Regions from separate parts of the Paraburkholderia sp. JHI869 genome, predicted to be linked through region 2. Evidence: predicted binding sites of a transcription regulator. Region 2 holds the regulator's gene; each other region holds the start of a gene.
The links. Region 2 encodes LexA, which represses DNA repair genes until DNA is damaged. Its sites were predicted from a motif close to ACTGTATNNNNATACAGT; they were not measured.
Positions count from the first base shown of each region.

Region 1: the regulator LexA is predicted to act here: its motif matches at 3,243-3,260, upstream of VSR72_RS08860 (ATP-dependent helicase).
Region 3: the regulator LexA is predicted to act here: its motif matches at 3,500-3,517, upstream of dinB (DNA polymerase IV).

Region 1 is NZ_JAYMSC010000003.1:532,113-539,180, reverse strand. It holds gene VSR72_RS08880 (bile acid:sodium symporter family protein) at 1-180, opposite strand, end outside; gene VSR72_RS08875 (MATE family efflux transporter) at 458-1,876, opposite strand; gene VSR72_RS08870 (RNA-binding S4 domain-containing protein) at 2,009-2,230, opposite strand; gene VSR72_RS08865 (hypothetical protein) at 2,528-3,052, shown strand; gene VSR72_RS08860 (ATP-dependent helicase) at 3,310-5,475, shown strand; gene VSR72_RS08855 (DUF4088 family protein) at 5,564-6,325, opposite strand; gene VSR72_RS08850 (AzlD domain-containing protein) at 6,460-6,783, opposite strand; gene VSR72_RS08845 (AzlC family ABC transporter permease) at 6,780-7,068, opposite strand, start outside.
Region 2 is NZ_JAYMSC010000003.1:115,697-122,764, reverse strand. It holds gene VSR72_RS06980 (DUF2939 domain-containing protein) at 12-695, opposite strand; gene VSR72_RS06975 (hypothetical protein) at 803-1,180, opposite strand; gene lexA (transcriptional repressor LexA) at 1,235-1,885, opposite strand; gene VSR72_RS06965 (sulfate ABC transporter substrate-binding protein) at 2,178-3,236, shown strand; gene cysT (sulfate ABC transporter permease subunit CysT) at 3,362-4,261, shown strand; gene cysW (sulfate ABC transporter permease subunit CysW) at 4,258-5,238, shown strand; gene VSR72_RS06950 (sulfate ABC transporter ATP-binding protein) at 5,241-6,296, shown strand; gene VSR72_RS06945 (CysB family HTH-type transcriptional regulator) at 6,373-7,068, shown strand, end outside.
Region 3 is NZ_JAYMSC010000002.1:35,023-42,090, forward strand. It holds partial or broken gene VSR72_RS03490 (hypothetical protein) at 91-419, opposite strand; gene VSR72_RS03495 (gamma-glutamylcyclotransferase family protein) at 862-1,377, opposite strand; gene VSR72_RS03500 (DUF429 domain-containing protein) at 1,585-2,214, opposite strand; gene VSR72_RS03505 (H-NS family nucleoid-associated regulatory protein) at 2,286-3,068, opposite strand; gene dinB (DNA polymerase IV) at 3,602-4,762, shown strand; gene VSR72_RS03515 (AraC family transcriptional regulator) at 4,882-5,922, shown strand; gene VSR72_RS03520 (MFS transporter) at 5,928-7,068, opposite strand, start outside.

The DNA.
Region 1 (7,068 bases), 420 kb from region 2:
CCGCGTGAAGACGCGCTGGAAGTCGGCGAATGAGAGTGTGACGCCCATCGCCAGCATGATGATCATCAGGAGCGTCGTGACGTGCGGCGCGATCGGCGCGACGAGGCCCGGATCGAAGTACGCCAGCAATGAGACGAGGACGGCCCAGAGCGGGAAGAGTCGGGTAATCGGGGCAAGCATGAAAGGGTGGTCCGTGAGTGGTTTTATATGTCGCGCCGCTGGCTGGGCGCGTGCGCGGGTATTGCGGGCCGTGGGCGTCGATGTGTGCGAACGCGTACCCGGCCGCTGCACGCATGGCAAGCGGTGCCGGGGTGGCCGGCGGCGCTCGCGGGGTGCGGTTGTCTCCAGTCCCATGCAGCGCGCTGTTCTTGCCCTCGTGGGACGGACGCCGCTTGCGGCGCCAGGCGCGTATTTTAACCGGTCGCGCCGGTGCGGCCGGGCCGGTTAAGTGAACGCTTCAGCCTACGCGGCTAGTCGCGCTTGCTGTGGCGGCGTGAGCCTGCGCGCGCAGGCTCATCCGGTGAAAGCGCCATGTCATGAGGACGGCGACGGTGGTGAGCCCCGCTGCGAGCCCCCACCAGAGTCCGAGCGCGCCGAGGCCGAAGTGAAACGCGAGCGCGTAGCCCAGCGGAAAGCCGATGCCCCAGTAGCCGAGCGTGGCCGCGACCATCGGCACGCGCGTGTCCTTGAGGCCGCGCAGGCAGCCCGAACCCACGGTCTGCGCGCCGTCGACGATCTGGAAGATCGCCGCGACGCCGAGCAGCGTGGCCGCGAGCGAGACCGTGTGCGCGTTGGCCGGGTCGTCGAGATGCAGGTAGAGCCCGACGATCCAGTGCGGCGCGAGCACCATCACGAGCGCCGAGAGCGTCATGAAGCCGACGCCGAGCGCGAGCGCGACGAAGCCCGCATGGCGAGCCGCGCGCGGCACGCCCGCGCCCGACCAGTAGCCCACGCGCACGTTGGCCGCCTGGCCGATCGCGAGCGGCACCATGAAGGTGACGGAAGCCACGTTCAGCGCGATCTGGTGCGCCGCGAGCGGCGTCTCGCCGAGCAGGCCCGCGAGCAGGCCGGTGGCGAGAAAGAGCGTCGCTTCCACGGCGTAGGTGATCGCAACCGGCCAGCCGATCGTGAAGAGTTCGCCCATCAGCGGCGCGGTAGGCCGACGCGCGGCAACGAAATGCTGGTGCGACGGCCGCAGGTGCAGCAGCGCCATCAGCACGAACGCGGTGAGCCACACGGTGATGGTCGTGGCCACCGCCGAGCCGAGAAAGCCCAGGCGCGGCAGGCTCCACGCGCCGTGGATCAGCCCGTAGTTCAGAAAGCCGTTGATGAACACGCACGCAATCGACACCCACAGGAGGCGCCGCGCCGCGCCGATGGCGGGCAGGAACGAGCGCATGAGCCCCACGCCGATGAGGCTGGCGGGCGCGCCCCAGCGCAGCACGGCCGTGTACTCGCCGATGTGATGCGCGAGCAGCGTCGGCTCCCCGAGCGCACGCAGGATCGGCTCGGCGAACGACAGCAGCGCGAACGCCGGCACCGACAGCAGCAGGGACAGCGCAAAGCCGGTCCAATAGATGTGCGGCACGTGGCTTTCGTTGTCGGCGCCGCGCGCCTGCGCGACGCTCACGCTCACCGATGTCAGCACGCCTTGCAGCACCGTCACCACCACGAAGAACATGTTCGCGCCGAGGCCGCCCGCGGCGAGCGCGTCGGCGCCGAGGGAGCCTAGCAGGACCGTGTCGGTCACGCTCATTGCCATCTGCGAAAGCTGGGCGATCGCGAGCGGGCCGGCGAGGCGGGCGGTATCGGCGGCATGACGGCGCAGCGTGGGCGGCGCGGAAACGGAGCGGCGGGAAAGCGTGGTTCGAGTCATGAAAAACAAGCGGCGCGAAAAGCGCGCCGCACGGCCAGGTTCGTCTGTCGAAACTGAAAGCTTATTGCGAGACAGCGACCTTGTCGATCCAGATGCTCAAATCTGGTGCATTACTGGCGCGTCCGAGAAAGTTCACTCAGCTGCCTTGATGGCAATGCGCGTGTCGCCCAGCAGCACCGCCTGACCCGCGCGGATCTTGCAGGTCTTGCGCAGTTCGACTTCGCCGTCCACCTTCACCGCGCCCGAGGCGACGATCTGCTTGGCCGAGCCGCCGCTGTCCGCGAGGCCGGTGATCTTGAGGAGGTTGTGCAGTTCGACGTAGTCGCCGGTCAGCGTGAAATCGAGGTTGGGCATGGCGGATTGAAATTCGAAAGGCGTGCGGCAAGCGCGCGAAGGGTGAGCATCATAAGCGATGGCGGGCTTGCCGCAGCGTCTGTCACATCTCGGGGCCGGATGTTATGAATTCGTCAGTAAATGAAACGTTGAGTAACGTCGCGGGACCCGGCGGCGATCTTCATACCAAAATGGTTTCACCCGGATCGACAGCGCCGCTGAAGTTTTTCATACGCGGCTCCATCGAGCGGGGGCGCGGCTGAGGCGGGCTTGCCCGCTGCACAAGCGCCTTCGGAACCACTGCAAAGAGGATACGCCATGACCCAGATTCGCAAGCTGCTTACTGCTACCGCTGCTTTTGCCACCGTGACCACTGCCGCCGTATTCGCGCAGGGCGCGTATGCACAAAACGCGACCCAGGGCGCGACACAGGCCGGCGAAGCCCCCACGATGGCGCCTTCCGGCGCGCCGGCTATGGCGCCGGGTGCGGCTCCCGGTCAGATGCCGGGCCAGATGAATGCTCAGGTGCCGAGCCAGGCGCCGGCGGCCGCGGGCATCGCGCAACCGGCTCCCGCGCCGCAAAATATGACCGCGCCGCAGTCAGCCGACCCGCTGGTGCAAAAGCGCAACGCGAACGCGGCGGCGAACGCCGAATACCGCAGCGCGAAGAAGTCGGCAAATGCCGAGTACGGCGACGCGAAGAAGCAGGCGAAGTCGCAGTACAAGGCGCAGGTGAAGGACGCGAAGATTAACCACAAGGCCGACCGTCAGGCCAACGATTCGGAGATGAAGGATCAGATGAACGGCATGTCGGCCCAGCAGCAGGGCGGCCAGTCGCAGTAACGAACGGCTGATGCCGGTGGCGCCTGCGCGTTGGGCGCTGGCTTTTGGCAGGGCCTCTAGCGGCGGCGTCCGGCAACGGGCGCCGCCGTTTTGCCTGACGGCTTCCTCACGAAGGCGATGGCGAAACGCGCTGCGGCATTGTCGTTAAATCCCGCCAGATCGCCATGGAATCAGGCGCTTGCGGATGAGGGGTGTATGGATATACAGTGTGCGTCGCCCCTTTCCGATTCGCCACGTTCATCGTCCCAGCGCCCGCCGTGTCCACTGTTTCCGTTGCCGATTCCTCCGTCTCCGATGCCAGCCGGGCGCGCGCCGACGCGGCCAACGCCGTATCCGCGTGGCTCGAGAAACTCAACGACGCACAGCGCGAGGCCGTCCAGCACGGCGGCGAAGCGGGCTACGCGCCGGGCTCGGCGCTGCCGGGCCCGCTGCTCGTGATCGCGGGTGCCGGGTCGGGCAAGACGAATACGCTCGCGCACCGCGTCGCGCATTTGATCGCTGGCGGCGCCGACCCGCACCGCATCCTGCTGCTCACGTTCTCGCGGCGCGCCGCGCAGGAAATGACCCGGCGTGTGGCGCGCATTGCCGCCAGCGCGCCAGGCGCGGCCGCCGTACTTGCGCAGGGGCTCACCTGGGCGGGCACGTTCCACGGCGTGGGCGCGCGCCTCTTGCGCGAATACGCGGATCACATCGGCTTGTCGCCGGCGTTCACGATCAACGACCGCGAGGATTCCGCGGATCTCATGAATCTCGTGCGCCACGAACTGGGTTTCTCGGCGAAGGAAAAGCGCTTTCCCTCGAAATCGACTTGCCTCGCGATCTATTCGCGCGCGGTCAACACCGGCGACTCGCTCGCCAACGTGCTCAACCGCTCGTTCTCGTGGTGCCTCGAATGGGAGCCGCAATTGCGCGCGCTGTTCGCGGCCTACGTGGACGCCAAGCAGAAGCAGAACGTCCTCGACTACGACGACCTGCTGCTCTACTGGGCGCACATGGCCGCGGAGCCGGCCATCGCCGCCGATCTCGCGGGCCGTTTCGACCACATCCTCGTCGACGAATACCAGGACACCAACCGCCTGCAGGCCTCGATCCTGCTCGCGCTCAAGCCCGACGGCCGCGGCCTGACCGTGGTCGGCGACGACGCCCAGGCGATCTACTCGTTTCGCGGCGCGACTGTGCGCAACATTCTCGACTTCCCGGCGCAGTTCGATCCGCCCGCGCGCCAGGTGACGCTCGAGCGCAACTACCGGTCGACGGCGCCGATCCTCGCAGCCTCGAACGCCGTGATCGACGCCGCCGCCGAGCGCTTCACCAAGAACCTGTGGACCGACCGCCCCTCGCAACAGCGCCCGCGCCTCGTCACCGTGGCCGACGAGGCAACCCAGGCGCGCTACGTCGTCGAGCAGATTCTCGAGGCGCGTGAAGCGGGCATGAAACTCAAGCAGCAGGCCGTGCTGTTTCGCGCGGCGCACCACAGCGCGACGCTCGAAATCGAGTTGGCGCGGCGCAATATCCCGTTCGTGAAATTCGGTGGCTTGCGCTTTCTCGACGCCGCGCATGTCAAAGACGTGCTGGCGGTGCTGCGTTGGGCCGAGAATCCGCTCGACCGCGTGGCGGGCTTTCGCGTGACGCAACTGCTGCCGGGAGTGGGGCCCGCCAACGCCGCGCGCCTGCTCGACCAGGTGGCCGCGTGCACGGGCGCGTATCGCGCCGCCGAGGCGCTCGCGGCCTTCGCGCCGCCGCCGCGCGCCGCCGAGGACTGGCCCGCGTTCGCGTCGCTCATCGACAGCCTCTCCATGCGCTCGACGCCGTGGCCCGCTGAGTTCGAGCGCGTGCGGCGCTGGTACGAGCCGCATCTGGAGCGCAATCACGAAGACGCCCAGGTGCGTCTCGCCGACTTGCTGCAGATGGAGAGCATTGCGAGCACCTACGCCTCGCGCGAGCGCTTTCTCACCGAACTTACGCTCGATCCGCCCGACGCCACGAGCGCCGAATCCGCCGACCCGCTGCTCGACGAGGACTATCTGATCCTCTCGACGATCCATTCGGCGAAAGGGCAGGAGTGGCGCAACGTGTTCGTGCTCAACGGCGTGGACGGCTGCATTCCGTCCGATCTCGGCGCGGGCAGCGACGAGGAGCTGGAGGAGGAGCGGCGCCTGCTATACGTGGCGATGACGCGCGCGAAAGAGGATTTGCATATCGTCGTGCCGCAGCGCTTTTACGTGCACAACCAGGTCGCGTCGGGCGACCGGCACGTGTGGGCTTCGCGCACGCGCTTCATCGCCGCGCCCATGCTGCCGCTGTTCGAATCGTGCGCGTGGCCGCCTGCGCCCGTGGCGAGCGCGCCAAGCGCGGCGGGACTCGCCGCTGCCGCGCAGGCGAAGGTCGAGATCGCCGCGAAGCTCAGGAGAATGTGGGACTAAGGGGCGCGCCGAGGGGCTCAAGCGGCTCGAGCGACGCTTGACTCTGCAGTTGACGCGTCGCGCCGCCCGAAGGCGGGCGCGCCAGCGCTCAGCGCCTTTGCTCGCGCGCGGTGCCGCGTTGCGGCGGCATGAAGAAGTTGCGCATCCACGCGGCCAGGCGCGTGAAGACGTCGTCGGGCTCCTCGACGAAAATCTCGGGCTTGAGCAGGCGCAGATATTCCATGATCTGTTGCGCTTCCTGCTTCTGAAACACGCCATGCGTGACGCCAAGCCTCAGCAGCCCGCGCAGTTCGCCCAGACGCTCGCGCGCGGCGCTGCCCGTTGCCTGCTCGCAGCCGATCTTCGCTTCGTACGCACGCTGGCGCAGCGACTCCGTGAGCCGCCAGGCGGGCGTCTGCATCGATTCTTCGAGCGCCTGGATGTCCTGCACGCCTGACTTGATCTGCGCCGCGAGCGGATCGACCAGCGTGTCGTCGCCCTGGGCTTCGCTCACGATGGCCGCCGCCCAGTCGCGGCACTGCTTCGAGAGTTCGTCGGGCGTCCACTCGGGCCGCGACGCGAAGCCGAAGCCGAATTCGCCCGCCTGACGCATCAGGATCGAGACGACCTCTGGGAATTCCTTGTCCAGCGTGCGCTTGGCCCACGCGTACTGGCCACCTTGCAGGAGCCGCTGCACTGCGTGCTCCGTGAGCGGCGTCATGTTGTCGAGCAGCTTCGCGCGCAGGTAATCCTCGAATTCCGGCGTGGCGAACTGCGGGTCGAGTTTGAGCGAGACGCGCAGGAACGCGTCGAAGTCCTTGCGCAGCGACGCAAGCGTTTCGTCCTTCAGGTTAAGGGTGATGTGCCCCATTATGGTTACCCCGGTGTATTCCGTATCGCGTCTCGCGCGCTCTCGCCGTTCGAGCAGTGGCCTGCCAGAGCAGGCCTTGACGGGTTTAACGGCGGGCCGGGGTGAAACTTGAGCGCGAGTGGCGAGGGGCGCCTCTAGCGCAGGACGACGCCTTGCCAGAGGAAGAACACGCCGAGCCCGACCGCGATGGTGAGGAGCGGGCGCTTCGTGAGCGCGCTGACGACGATCGCCGCGAGCGCGCCAACGAGCTGCGGGTTGCGCCAGGTCAGCTCGGCGCCCTGGCCGTGCGGCGAGACCGCCATCGGCACGATGATGGCAGTGAGCACCGTGACGGGGACGAAGCCGAGCGCGGTGCGCACGAGCGGCGGGAACACCAGTCGGTCGCCGAGCACGAACACCGCCGTGCGAATGACCACGGTGATGAGGGCCATGCCGAGAATCAGGACGACGTAGTTCATTGCCCGGCTCCTGCGGTGCGTTGGACGGTGGGGGACTTGCGGGGCGACTCGCTGCCGGCGCGGGCGCCGCGTGACGAACCCGGGCGCGAGAGGACGACACCCACGACCACGCCAGCGAGCACGGCGCCGAGCAGCCCGAGCTTGTACGGCCAGCCCTGCCAGAAAAAGGCAAGCGCACCGGCAGTCGCGGCGGCGGCGAAGTAGCGCACGGCAACCAACTGCGGCACGACGATCGCAATGAAGGTCGCGACCATCGCGAAGTCGAGGCCGAGCGACTGCAAACCC
Region 2 (7,068 bases):
TCAAATTTGTCTCAGTTCGAGACGTTTCCTTCGTTTAGTTCGACAGCCGAGAGTTTCCACGAAAACAGCCCGTGACGCTGCAGGATGGCGGCATAGTGCTCGCCCGTATCGCTGCGGTCCCACGTGAGCGCGAATTCGTTGAGGCCGCGATAGCCGGCTGTGGCAACCGGCCGTGCCTCGGGCGCGGGATTGCCCGATGCTGCAGGGCCGGGCGGCGAGGCGGGCGCCGGTGCCGATTGGGTGGATTGCGCCGATTGCGTCGATTGCGCGCCGGATTCCGCTGGCGGCGGCGCGTGCGGCCGGTCGCCGGGTTTGCCCGTCGGCGGCATGCCACTGAGCAGTGCGGCCACACCTTCCGGTGTCGCGTAAGCATCCACGAGCGGACCGATCAATGCCGCGCCAATCACGGCGCCGAGGATCAGCAGCGGATTACTGCTGTGCTGCCCCTCGACGCGCCGATGCAGTTCGTCGCCAACCTGCTGCTTGAGGCTCAAACGCAGCGCTGGGTAATCGACGTACTCGTTGAGCGCGACGGCGTCGCGGGCGTCAGCGGCGGCTTTCATGTGCTTGACCGCGATATAGGGCGACGCATACGCGTAGCCAAGCGCGGCAACCACCATGGCGACCGCAACCGTGATCGCGACGGGCTTCTTCCAGCCTTGGGTCTTACGCGGGGTCGAGAGAGATTCCTTCATCGGCATAGGCTAAGTCGTTCAAACACGGTGTTGACCGCAAACCGGGCCAAACGATCCCGACCGTAACCTCTTCTCACATTTGAGCCGCGCTTTGGTTCAACTCGTGCTTACTTCGCCAGCGCTGCAGGCAGGTCGCTCTGTTGCTCGGCGATGCAGCGGTCGATCGCTCTGCACACCGCGTCAACCGTGCCGACGAGAATCAGCCGCGAAGGACCCTGGTAGACGCGCACGGGCGCACGGCGCATGGGCTGTTCGGTGTTGAGCGTGCTGTTGAGCGAAACGCGCGCAAATGCCGGCTGTGCCGAGGGCAACACAGGCAAGTCGGCCGTGCTGGCCGCCACCATCTCAGGCGAGTCTTCGAAGAGCGAGCCGCTCAGTGCGGCGGCCGAATCGCGCACTTCGCGCACTGCGCACGAAGCGATGCCACGGAGGTGGCGAAGACGGCCGAATTGGCGGAAGGGCAGCAAGCGGGCAAGGCGTTCCATGACTCTCTCCAGGTTGTGCGCAAACGATGTGCGAACTGCGCGCGGACGGATTTCTTAGAATTCGGTGGGGCGGATCAGGCCGACCGCAATGCCTTCCAGCGCGAATTCCGCGCTGCCGGCCTCGACAAAGATATTGTCGTAATCGGGGTTCTCGGCGATCAGTTCGAGCCCATTCGGACGGCGCTTCAGGCGCTTCACGGTGACGTCGTCGCCAAGGCGCGCCACGATGATTTGCCCGTCTTTCGCTTCGGCCTTCTTCTGCACGGCGAGCAAGTCGCCGTCGAGAATGCCGGCGTCGCGCATGGAAAGGCCACGCACCTTCAAGAGGTAGTCGGGGCGGCTCGAGAAGAGCGCCGGGTCGCACATGTAGTTCTGCGAGATGTGCTCTTGCGCGAGGATCGGGCTACCCGCCGCGACGCGGCCAACGAGCGGCAGCGAGAGCTGCATGATGCTCGGGTGCGGGAGCGTGAACTGGTGCGGCAGGTCGTCGGGCCCCGGCATGAGGCGGATGCCGCGCGAGGCGCCCGCAGCCAGTTCGATCACGCCCTTGCGCGCCAGCGCGCGCAGATGCTCCTCCGCGGAGTTGGCCGAGCTGAAGCCGAGTTCCGCCGCGATCTCGGCGCGCGTGGGCGGGAAGCCCGTGCGCTCGATGGCCCGGCGAACCAGATCGAAAACCTGCTGCTGTCGTGCGGTGAGTTTGGTCATGGCGCCACTGTATGTTTGAACAGGTAACTGTATTTTTATACAGTACTCGCCACTTTTCAAGTGTTACTTGAAGTTCATCAATTGAGCGTTGCTATCACGCCGCTTTCCCGTGTTTGTGCGGACGAAACCGCGCTCCAGCGGCGACTTCCTCTGCCCTTACCACTTTTGCGTATTAAAAAATGAAAAAACATCATTTTTAATAATGTAAGCAGATCGCTAGACTGGCCTCCATCGTTAGCTGCAATTCATCACTCAGCGCAAACGAGCACACACGAAAACGGAGAACAGATAGATGAGCACGACACATACGGGGCGCGCGGGCTGGCTGAAAACACTGGCGGCAAAACTGGTTATCGGCGTTGCGCCGCTCGTCGGCGTCACGGCAGTGGCGGCAATGGCGCCTGTAGCCGCTCACGCGGATACATCGCTGCTCAACGTCTCCTACGATCCGACGCGCGAGCTGTACCAGGACATCAATGAGGCCTTCATCAAGCAGTGGAAGGGCAAGACGGGCGAAACGCTCACCATCAAGCAGTCGCATGGCGGCTCGGGCGCACAGGCGCGCTCGGTGCTCGACGGCCTGCAAGCCGACGTCGTGACGCTCGCGCTGGCATGGGACATCGACGCGCTCGCCAACAAGGGCATCGTCGCGAAGGACTGGCAAAAGCGTCTGCCCGACAACGCTTCGCCGTACACGTCGACCATCGTGTTTCTCGTGCGCAAGGGCAATCCCAAGCACATCAAGGACTGGGACGATCTGACCAAGCCGGGCGTCTCGATCGTCACGCCGAATCCGAAGACCTCGGGCGGCGCGCGCTGGAACTATCTCGCGGCGTGGGCGTATGCGCTGCACCAGCCGGGCGGCAACGAGCAGAAGGCGAAGGACTTCGTCTCGAAGCTCTACAAGAACGCCGGCGTGCTCGACTCGGGCGCGCGAGGCGCGACGACGAGCTTCGTGCAGCGTGGCATTGGCGATGTGCTGATTGCATGGGAGAACGAAGCATTCCTCTCGCTCAAGGAATTCGGCCCGGAGAAGTTCGAGATCGTGGTGCCTTCGGTGAGCATTCTGGCCGAGCCGCCGGTTGCCGTGGTGGACAAGGTCGTCGACAAGAAGGGCACGCGCAAGGAGGCCGAGGCCTACCTGCAGTTCCTCTATAGCGAAGAGGGCCAGGAGATCGCTGCGAAGAACTTCTACCGTCCGCGTTCGGACAAGGTGCCGGCGGCGCTCACGGCGAAGTTTCCGAAGCTGAAGCTGTACACGGTCGACGACACGTTCGGCGGCTGGACCAACGCGCAGAAGACGCATTTCGCGGATGGCGGCGTGTTCGATTCGATCTATCAGCCGCAGTAAGCCGTCATGCAGCACCGGTCAGAAGTCGATAACGACACGGCCGCATAACAACGAAGCGCGCCCACGGGCGCGCTTTTCCGCGCCGCCTGGGAACCCAGCGCGCAACCCATGTCTGGACGATGAGCATGACAACGTTTCGATTGCGCAAGCCCAGTGCGCTGCCTGGATTCGGCTTGACGCTAGGCATCACGGTGGCTTACCTGAGCCTCGTGGTGCTCATTCCGCTTGCCGCCACTTTCCTCAAGACGGCGACGCTCGACTGGAGCCAGTTCGTGCGCGCTGTGTGGTCGCCGCGCGTGATCGCGTCGTACCGGCTCACGTTCACCGCTGCGCTCGGCGCGGCGCTGATGAATGCGGTATTCGGCTTCCTGCTCGCGTGGGTGCTCGTGCGCTATACGTTCCCGTTCAAACGGGTGATCGATGCGCTGGTCGATCTGCCGTTCGCGCTGCCGACTTCCGTGGCAGGCATCTCGCTCGCCGCCGTGTATGCGGGCAACGGCTGGATCGGCCAGTTCCTGCAGCCGCTCGGGCTGAAGATCGCGTTCACGCCGCTTGGCGTGCTCGTGGCGCTGACCTTCATCGGCTTGCCGTTCGTCGTGCGCACGGTGCAGCCGGTGCTCGAAGACTTCGAGCGTGAGCAGGAGGAGGCCGCAGCCTGCCTCGGCGCTTCGCGCTGGCTCACGTTTCGCCGCGTCGTGCTGCCCGCGGTGCTGCCGGCGCTGATCACCGGTTTCGCGCTCGCGTTCGCGCGCGCGCTGGGCGAGTACGGCTCGGTCATCTTCATCGCAGGCAACGTGCCGATGAAGTCGGAAATCACGTCGCTCCTCATCATCACGAAGCTCGAACAATACGATTACGCCGGCGCGACGGCGCTCGCCGTGATGATGCTCTGCGTTTCGTTCGTCATGCTGCTTCTCATCAATTCGCTGCAATGGTATTTGCAACGCCGCACGAGCCGCGGCGTCTCGGCCGGCAGCGCGCCGAATGCCGTTGTGGGCGCAACCGTCGCGGGAGGTGTGCAATGAGTGCGCTGCCGCAACAACGAAGCACACGCCGGCCAGATCCTGTGACCGAAGCGGCCTGGGTGCGCTGGCTGCTGACCGGCATCGCGCTCGCGTTTCTCGCGCTCTTTTTGGTAGTGCCGCTCGTCGCCGTGTTCTGGCAGGCGCTTTCGAAGGGCATCGGGTTCTACTTCACGTCGCTCGTCGATCCTGATGCGCTCTCCGCGATCAAGCTCACGCTCATCACCGCGGCGATCGCGGTGCCGTTGAACCTGGCGTTCGGTCTCGCGGCTTCATGGGCGATCGCCAAGTTCGAGTTTCGCGGCAAGGCGCTGCTCACCACGCTGATCGACCTGCCGTTTTCGGTTTCGCCCGTGATTTCGGGTCTCATCTACGTGCTGTTGTTCGGTGCGCAGGGCTGGCTCGGGCCGTGGCTCGAAGACCATAACGTGCAGATCATCTTCGCTGTGCCGGGCATCGTACTCGCCACGATCTTCGTGACGTTCCCGTTCGTCGCGCGCGAACTGATTCCGCTGATGCAGGCGCAAGGCAACGACGAAGAAGAGGCGGCGCATGTGCTGGGCGCCTCGGGCTGGCAGATGTTCCGCCGCGTGACGCTGCCCAATATCCGCTGGGGCCTGCTGTACGGCGTGATTCTTTGCAATGCGCGCGCGATGGGCGAGTTCGGCGCGGTTTCGGTGGTGTCGGGCCATATTCGCGGCCAGACCGACACGATGCCGCTGCACGTCGAGATCCTTTACAACGAGTACAACTTCGCGGCGGCGTTTGCCGTGGCATCGCTGCTCGCGTTGCTCGCGCTCGTCACGCTTGGCCTGAAACTGCTCGCGGAGCGCCGCCTTTCGGCGCAACTGCGCGGCGCGGATGACATTCCCGCCTACGCCGGCCCGCAGCCCGCGGCCGCGCAACAAGTTACACAACGCGCAGCGCAACACGCAACGACGCGCGCCGTGCGCCAACCGATTCAAGTGGGGGAGCAGTAACCATGGGCATCACCGTCAGCAATCTGCAAAAGCGCTTCGGCGACTTCACCGCCCTCGACAACGTGTCGCTCGACTTTCCGCCGGGCGAACTGGTTGCGCTGCTCGGACCTTCCGGTTGTGGCAAGACCACGCTCCTGCGCGTGATCGCGGGCCTCGAATACGCGGACGCGGGCCAGGTCGTGCTGCAAGGCCAGGACGTGGGCGAGGTGGGTGCGCGCGAGCGTCAGGTGGGCTTCGTGTTCCAGCATTACGCACTGTTCCGTCACATGACGGTGTTCGAGAACGTGGCGTTCGGCCTGCGCGTGAAGCCGCGCAGCGAGCGGCCCTCGGAGGCCGTGATTCGCGAGAAGGTGCATGAGCTGCTCAAGCTCGTGCAGCTCGACTGGCTCGCGCAACGCTTTCCGTCCGAGCTTTCGGGCGGCCAGCGTCAGCGCATCGCGCTCGCGCGTGCGCTCGCCGTGGAGCCGAAGGTGCTGCTGCTCGACGAGCCGTTCGGCGCGCTCGACGCCAAGGTGCGCAAGGAATTGCGCTCGTGGCTGCGCCGCCTGCACGACGACCTGCACATCTCGACGATCTTCGTCACGCACGACCAGGAAGAAGCGCTCGAAGTGGCCGATCGCATCGTCGTGATGAATCACGGGCACGTGGAGCAGGTAGGCAGCCCGCAGGACGTCTATGATCATCCGCAGACGGCTTTCGTCTACGAGTTCCTCGGCGCCGCGAACCGGCTGCGCGGCAGCGTGGATGCGCGCGGCTTCGTGGCCGAGGGCGCGGCGCAGCCAATCTCGGTGCGCGCCAGCTTCGAAGGCCCGGCGCTCGCCTACGTGCGGCCGCACGACCTCGTGCTGCACCGCGAAGCAAGCGATCATCGCGACGGCATTGTCGTCGACGTGCGCCGCGTCGTGACGCTGGGCGGCTCGGTGCGCGTGGAGCTGGAAAGCCGCACGGGCGGCGCGCTCGAAGCCGAGCTCGACCGCGAGTCGTGGCGCGCGCTGGGCCTTTCGGTCGGCGAGGGCGTGACGGCGGTGCCGCGCGGCCTGCGCGTGTTCCCGGTTTAAATTGCGCGGCAATGCGCGTTACAGTGCTCACATCGACAAAAACGAATAATCGGTCAGCAGTCTCGGAGAGAAGACCATGAATTTTCAGCAGTTGCGTTTCGTGCGCGAAGCCGTGCGTCAGAACATGAACCTGACCGAAGTGGCGAACGTGCTTTACACGTCGCAGTCGGGTGTCTCCAAGCAGATCAAGGATCTCGAAGACGAACTCGGCGTGGACATCTTCATTCGCCGCGGCAAGCGCCTCACGGGTCTTACGGAGCCGGGCAAGGCCGTGCATCAGCTGATCGAGCGCATGCTGCTCGACGCCGAGAACCTGCGCCGCGTGGCCCGCCAGTTCGCGGATCAGGACAGCGGTCACCTCGTGGTCGCGACGACGCATACGCAGGCGCGTTACGCGCTGCCGAAGGTCGTGCACCAGTTCCGCGAAGTGTTTCCGAAAGTCCACCTCGCGCTGCGCCAGGGCAATCCGCAGCAGATCGCGCAGATGATCATCAACGGCGAGGCCGACATCGGCATCTCGACCGAAGCGCTCGACCGTTTCCCCGATATCGTCACGTTCCCGTGCTATTCGTGGCATCACGTGGTCGTGGTGCCGAAGACGCATCCGCTCGTGGGCCGCGAAAATCTCACGCTTGAAGATGTGGCCGAGTATCCGATCATCACTTACGACCAGGACTTCACGGGCCGCTCGCATATCGACCAGGCGTTCGCGAAAGCGGGCGTGGTGCCCGACGTGGTGCTGACCGCCATCGACGCAGACGTGATCAAGACC
Region 3 (7,068 bases), on a different contig from region 2:
ATGTTCCCCTTCGGCTCGTGAGGGCTGCCGAGGCTGGGGAGAGCGAATCGGCTTCCCCAGTTCGAGGCTTGCTTACCGTCGGCGAAAACGTCACTGGCCGATTTGTCGGCTCACGTGATTCTCCTGCTGGTTTAGCACGTAGTCCTCTCGCCGGCTGATATGGCTGCCGTTCTGGCTTGCCATATCGCGCTCCTCTTGCCGAATCTGATGGTCGTCTCGATGGAGTCTCGCCGCCTGGCGTGCGACATTTCCCCTTCGCGCACTTCCTGGTGAATGCGTCGGTCCTGATTCGCCAGGCGGTGATTGACTTCTGCGCGACGTGGGTGCGTTGCATCCCAGTGAGTCTGCGCCGACGCGGTGCCCGCGAATGACAAAGCAAGTACAGTAACCGCCGCGATTCTGTAGACAACGTTGTGCATGTTCGTCTCCGATTCCGTTGAAGGGACGGCTTCTCGCCGTTCACCTCCTCAACGGCACGGACGACCACGATGTTGACTGAAGAGTTGTGAGTTCTGAAACCGGATATTTCGCGTGAGACAGGGCGACCGGGAGCATTCGTGAACGGGCAGATGTTGCAGATTACACGTCTCGTTACACACAAACACACCCGTAATTTGCGCTCCAAATATATTGCCTCTACTACCGACAAGTGAGGAATGTATGAAACGAATTTTAGCGCTGGCGCTGCTGGCTGTATGTCTCGGAACCGCGTTGAGCGGCTGCATCGTTGTACCTGCAGGCGGTTACTACCACCGCTATTAACACGGCCAACGGGGCTCCGCTTCCCTGGGTCTCGCAGGTAAACAGACTGCTGCGTGGCGGAGTACCCCGGACAACTTTGATTGCGAGGCCGCGGGCTAATCAAGTAGCCGAGTAAGCCCGAAGCTCCGACTCGGTTCGCGCAGAGTCAGGGTCGTCGATAGAGACAATTGCCTCAATGGCCCGCACGTAATCTTCGGGCAAGTTTGCCTCCCTCGCGCCCACCAATACATGTTGCTTGTACCAGTGGTACGGCTGCAGGCCAGTTTGTTTCTTCGTGGCGACGTAAGTCAGTGCATACACTCCGACGGCTGCGGTCTCGACCCGGACACTCAAAGGCTCGTAGCCCTTACCTGCCCCTTCGAATCCGTCGAGCGCCTCCCTTTCGCCACGCACCACCGAGAAAATGACGCCATAGACCCGGTCATTGGCGTTTCCGGTGTACTCACAATCGCATTTTCCCGAGCCATCCTTTTTGCTCAATTTGTCGAACGTGAGCTTGTAGCCAGTCACGAACCCCGTGGTGACCACCCTTGCTGACGGAAGCCTCACGACGAGGCGTCGTACCGACATGTTGGAGCCGTACGCGAAATAGGAAAATTCGGTGCTCGAGTCCATTACCGTTATTGCCCTTGTGACAAACAAGCCCGCCCCTCCATCAATCGGTAGAGGGGATGTTCACCTCACTCCACTATAGCCGACTGGCACATGCCCTTGCCTCCTATTGGGTGCCGCCACGCAGGCGAAGGGTCAGAAAATTGAATTCGGCAAGCATTGGTCTCGTCAATAAATAGTCATGCTAAGTAATTGATTTCACGTATTCACTTACGATGGAATCGGTACATGAATGAAACCGCCTCGCACATCGCCGTAGGCAAACGTCCGCCCCTCGACCAGGTATCTTGCGGTCAGCGCACACAGCGCGGCATCGACGTCGTCAATCGATTTCAAGCTTGAAGCGTCGATCTTCGCGTCTTCGAGCACCTTCGGCCGCTGCCGGCGCTTCTCCTTCGCAGACGTTCCCTCCTTGCCCCTGAGAGCACAGGTCACCGCATGGGGAAACGTTTCGAAGCTAACACGGCCGCCCTTGAAATCGCGGGTTGCCAGGAGCGGATAAGCGGAAGAAAAGGCTTCGTAAATCGCCTCTCCGTTGAACATCCACCGGTAGAAGCGACTCGGGCTCTCATCTGCCCGTTTTCGAGTTGGCGTGGCAAAGGAAAAGATGCGTTGACTCGCAAGTTCCCTCTCCGCGAGCCGCCCTTCGCCTTCAACACTCCATTGGCACGGCGCGTCGATGCCGACGGCCTGGACGCCGTACTCGAGGCACGCTTGCAGCATCTCTTGCGGTGTTTTCGCATCCGCAGGCCGGAAAGCGCGATTGCCTTCCAGAACGACCAGATGGCAGCCCTTCTTGTCCCCGCCCACGTCAATGCCGGCAACCGTGCATGTATTCAAGAGGTTCGCGCCAGGCGGAGCCAGGATTGAACCGGGCCGGAAGCACACTTCCAGGGCCCGGTACTTGGCGCTTAGGCTGCAGCGGCCGTGGTCGCTGCTTCAGTGGTCTGCTGGGGCGCGGCAACCTCAGCAGGCGCCGCTGACTTCACCACGAGCTTCGGCGCACGGGCCTTTCGTGTGACAGGTGATTTCGCCGCTGCACCGTTCTTCGCAGCAGCCTTGCGTGCCGGCGCTGCCGTCTTCACCGAAACCTTCCTGGCAGCCGCCTTCCTGGTTGCCGTATTCTTTTTCGCAGCGGCTTTCTTCGCTGCCGGCGCTTTGGCCGCCTTGGCCGTCTTCGCCGTCTTTGCCACAGGTTCAGCCTTTTCAATCAAAAACTTCGACCGATCCTTCGCGCCAGCGAGCCATGCCGGTGCGGTACCACGGCCGGACCACGTCGCGCCGGTTTTCGGGTCGCGATATTTCGGCGGCTGCGGTCCGCGCACGTAGTTACCCGCCTTAGGCGTTTTCACAGCAGCAGCCGATTTCGGTGCGCCGCCTGCAATCAGGAACTTGCTTCGGTCCTTTGCATTGGCGATCCATGCAGGCGCACGGCCGTGGCCAGTCCAGGTCGCGCCAGTTTTCGGATCGACATATTTCGCAGCCGACGAGCCCTGCTTCGCCGCAACGGCCGTTCCCGGCTTGCGGCCGCGCCGTTTGCCAACGAATGCTTCAATATCGGCCAGAGTCACTGCGTGTTTGTCCATCAGGCCGCGAATCTTCTCGAGCACCACCGTCGATTTCGTTGTCGCCAGCGATTCTGCTTGAGCCTGCAGCTTTGCGATTCTTGCCTGAATTGATTGGAGCGTAGCCATTCGTGGTTTTTCCTTTGAAAAGATAGTTTTTCGCACTATGCCACATTGGACGACGAATACAACGTTTAGTGCCGAATTACTTTGATCCCGCAGTGAGAAAGATTACTGTCTATTTCAGATCAACTCACGAAACACCGCGTTCGAATTGCGCTCATAAGCATCGTCGCGAATAGCTTCCTCGCTATCCCGTCTTTCGAGCCGAACCGCACCGATCGCTCCGACACAATAAAACGCACACTCCCGATTAGCGTTGCTCGTCCCTCCACTTCGATCCGTCTTTTTTCTTACTCGTTGTCTGCATCCTCGCGCACCCTCTCGCACTCTCGCGCACGTTCGAATTGATCATCGAAATCCCCCCGTTGGCGCGACACAACGACGATCCTTTCTCGCCGAAGGAAGTTCGCGGCGCGGCCGGGAGCATGCGGTAGAATACTGTGCAAACATACAGTACTTTGTATGGCATCAGCGTTCGGGCACTGCATTACGGCGCTAACGCTCAGGGGCCGCCCGGCCGAATCCACAGTAATTGCAACGTGACAAGCCACCGACCACGCCGCATTGCGCATCTCGACATGGACGCCTTTTATGCGTCCGTTGAACTGCTGCGCTACCCCGAATTGCGCGGCAAACCCGTCGTGATCGGCGGCGGACGCAATGCGGCACCAGAAGTCCTGGCCGACGGCACGCGCCGCTTTGCCCGGCTGCGCGACTATGTGGGCCGCGGTGTCGTCACGACTTCCACCTACGAAGCACGCGCCCTCGGCGTTTTCTCTGCAATGGGCATGATGAAGGCCGCGCAGCTCGCGCCCGACGCCATTCTCCTGCCTACCGATTTTGATTCGTACCGGCGCTATTCGCGGCAATTCAAGGATGCGGTTCGCACGTTCACGGACCAGATCGAAGACCGCGGCATCGACGAGATCTATATCGACATCACAGGCATCGATGGCGAATCGCGCGAACTCGGCAGCCGGATCAAGGCGGCGGTGCACGAGGCGACCCGCCTCACTTGCTCTATTGCCATCGCACCGAACAAGCTGCTCGCCAAAATCGGCTCGGAACTGGACAAGCCGAACGGTCTCACGATACTCACGATGGAGGACCTCGAGTCGCGCATCTGGCCGCTTCCGGCAAAGAAAGTCAATGGAATCGGCCCGCGTGCAAGCGAGCGTCTGGCGAGCATTGGGATCGTAACGGTCGGCGAACTGGCTTCGGCGGACCTCGGGCTATTGCAGGAACACTTCGGGCGAACGTACGCCGCGTGGCTGGCCAGAATCGCACGAGGCCTCGACGAGCGCGCCGTCGTGGTTTCCTCGGAACCCAAGTCCATGAGCCGGGAAACCACGTTCGAGCGCGACATGCATGTCACCCGCGACCGCGCCACCCTGACGCCGGCGCTGACACGTCTTTGCGAGCGGGTCACGGAGGATCTTCAGCGCAAAGGGTATCGCGGCCGAACGGTAGGCCTGAAAATCAAGTTCGCCGACTTCAAGATCGTTACTCGCGACCTCTCTCTCCCGGAACCGGTGGCGGATGCCGTGGCTATCCGGCGAGCCGTCGGCGAATGCCTGAAGCGGGTGTCGCTGGATCGGAGGATCCGCCTCATCGGTGTACGCATTGGCTCTCTTGAGCCCGCCTCGACTACCGCATCTGCCGCAGTCCCAACGCAGTGCGAGTTGCCTTTCGATCGCTGACTTTCCTCGATTCGAAGCAGGTCTTTTCAAAAAATTCACGACGGGCAGATTTTCGGTTAGATTCTCAGTGCGTCTATTCCAGAAGACTTTCAGGCGCATTTCAGCAAAGGCTTCTCCACATGACCTCCCGCGTACCCACGGTCGATGCCTTCCGTCCGCTTGATCACGGCATTGCCCACAATCATTTCAGCGTGCGGGGCGAACCGCCACAACGGCGCTTGCTCGCCTGGCGGGATCGGGTGGGTCATCTTATCGACGTGCTGCCCTCGCGATCCGACCTCGAGAAGCCGTTTCAGGCTTCAATCGACCGCTATCAGGTGGGCGACCTTGTATTTACGGACTGCCGGTCGGACCTCCTCATGCTCGAGCGCTCACAGACGCGGATCTCGACAGACCGGGTACGCGACTTCGTCTTTCACGTGTTTCTGGAGGGTGCCGTTCAGAACGTCACCGTGCGCACCTCGCAGCGCGATAGCGCGCAATCGCCCGCCAGCATCCTTGCACTCGATATGAACCAACCCATTCGAATGCAACGCCTGGCATGCAGGGTCATCACCTTTTTCGTGCCGGCTGCGTTGGTGCAGGAAGTCTTTCCTGATCCGGAGGCCGTCCATGGCCGTATGCTCCACACATCGATGCCGCTCGTGCCACTGATCATCGATCACGTTGCGACGCTCAGCCGGAGAATCGCGAGCCTGAATGCCTCGGAAGTGGACGGCGCAATACGCGCGGCGGCGGAACTCCTTGTCGCAGCGTTTGGACGGCAGGCGGGCCTGAGCGGCGACGCGCGCGCTGCAGCTCGGGCTGCCATGTTCGGTCAGGTACGGCGCTATATTCAGGCGCACCTCACTGAAAGTGACCTCTCGCCTGAAAGCGTGCTCAATGCGCTTCAACTTACCCGCCCAACCCTGTATCGCCTGTTTCAGCACGAAGGCGGGCTTGGCGCTTATATCCGAAACCTGAGGCTACGCCGCGCGGCCGATGAGCTGATCTGCTATCCGCACGTCGCGGTGATCGAAATTGCCTACGGACTCGGCTTCAAAAGCGCCTCCGATTTCACGCGCGCCTTTCGCCGTGCCTACGACATGGCGCCTCAGGATTTTCGGGCTCTAGCCAGCAAGAGGATTCAGTCGCGGTGGCAAGCGTCGATGCGTGCATGACACGTTCATGTTTTGACGCGCCGTTCCTTGAAGAGCATGAGTGCACAAAAGCTCACCATACACGCCGGCGCTACATACCAGGCCGCAGACAGAGGGTCACCGGTCCACTTGATCAACCCGGTCACGATGAACTGAGCCGTGCTGCCGAACAATGCGACGCTCAACGCATGCGAAACTGCCATGCCGCTCGCGCGCACCCTGGCGGGCAGCGCTTCGAGCACCAGCAGACTGACCGCTACGGCGCTGAATGCCATCATGATGCTGATGAGCGCGACGCCGCACAGGATCGGCGCTACGCTCGTTGCACGGGAGAGCATCAGAAAGACTGGATAGACCAGCAGCGCCGAGCATCCTGAGGCCACAAGGGCCAATGGCTTGCGGCGACGCAGACGGTCCATGAGACGGCCAGCCAGCGGCGGAATGATGACGAGCAGCAGCGCAGACGACGCGGAAGCCATGAATCCGGTCACGGCAGGCATGTGCATCACGCGGATCGCGTAGCTCGGCATGAAGTAGACGATCGCGTAGACCGGTATGGTTTGTCCCATGATCATCAGCATCGCCAGCACGATCGTCTTCCCGTGCTCGCGACACAGTTCGGCGAGCGGCGTGCCGGCATGTCTGGCGCTATCGTCGAAAACCAGATCATCGCGAAGCCGGAGGCGAACGTACAGGCCGACGGGCGCAATCAACAGGCCGATCAGGAATGGGACTCGCCAGCCCCACGAAGCAAGCGCATCCGGCGACACCGTACTGGTGATCAGCACGCCCAGGGTTGCGCCCAGCAATGCGGCCGCACCCTGGCTCGCGAGTTGCCAGCTGACCAGAAAGCCGCGGCGCGACACGGGCCCGGCCTCCAGCACGAAGGCCGCGGCAACGCCGATGTCACCCCCAACGGCAAAGCCCTGCAACGATCGACCTGCAATGATAATGAGCGGCGCGATCACGCCTATGCTGGCGAACGAAGGGCACAGTGCTAGCGTAGCGGTTCCCAGCGCCATCATCCAGGTGGTCCTCGTCATCGCTGCGCGGCGTCCCACGCGGTCCGCGTACGCGCCAATGACCATCGCGCCAACAGGTCGCATGAAAAAGCCGACGCCGAATGTACCGACCGCCCAGAGCAATGAGGTCATCGGATCGCTCGCC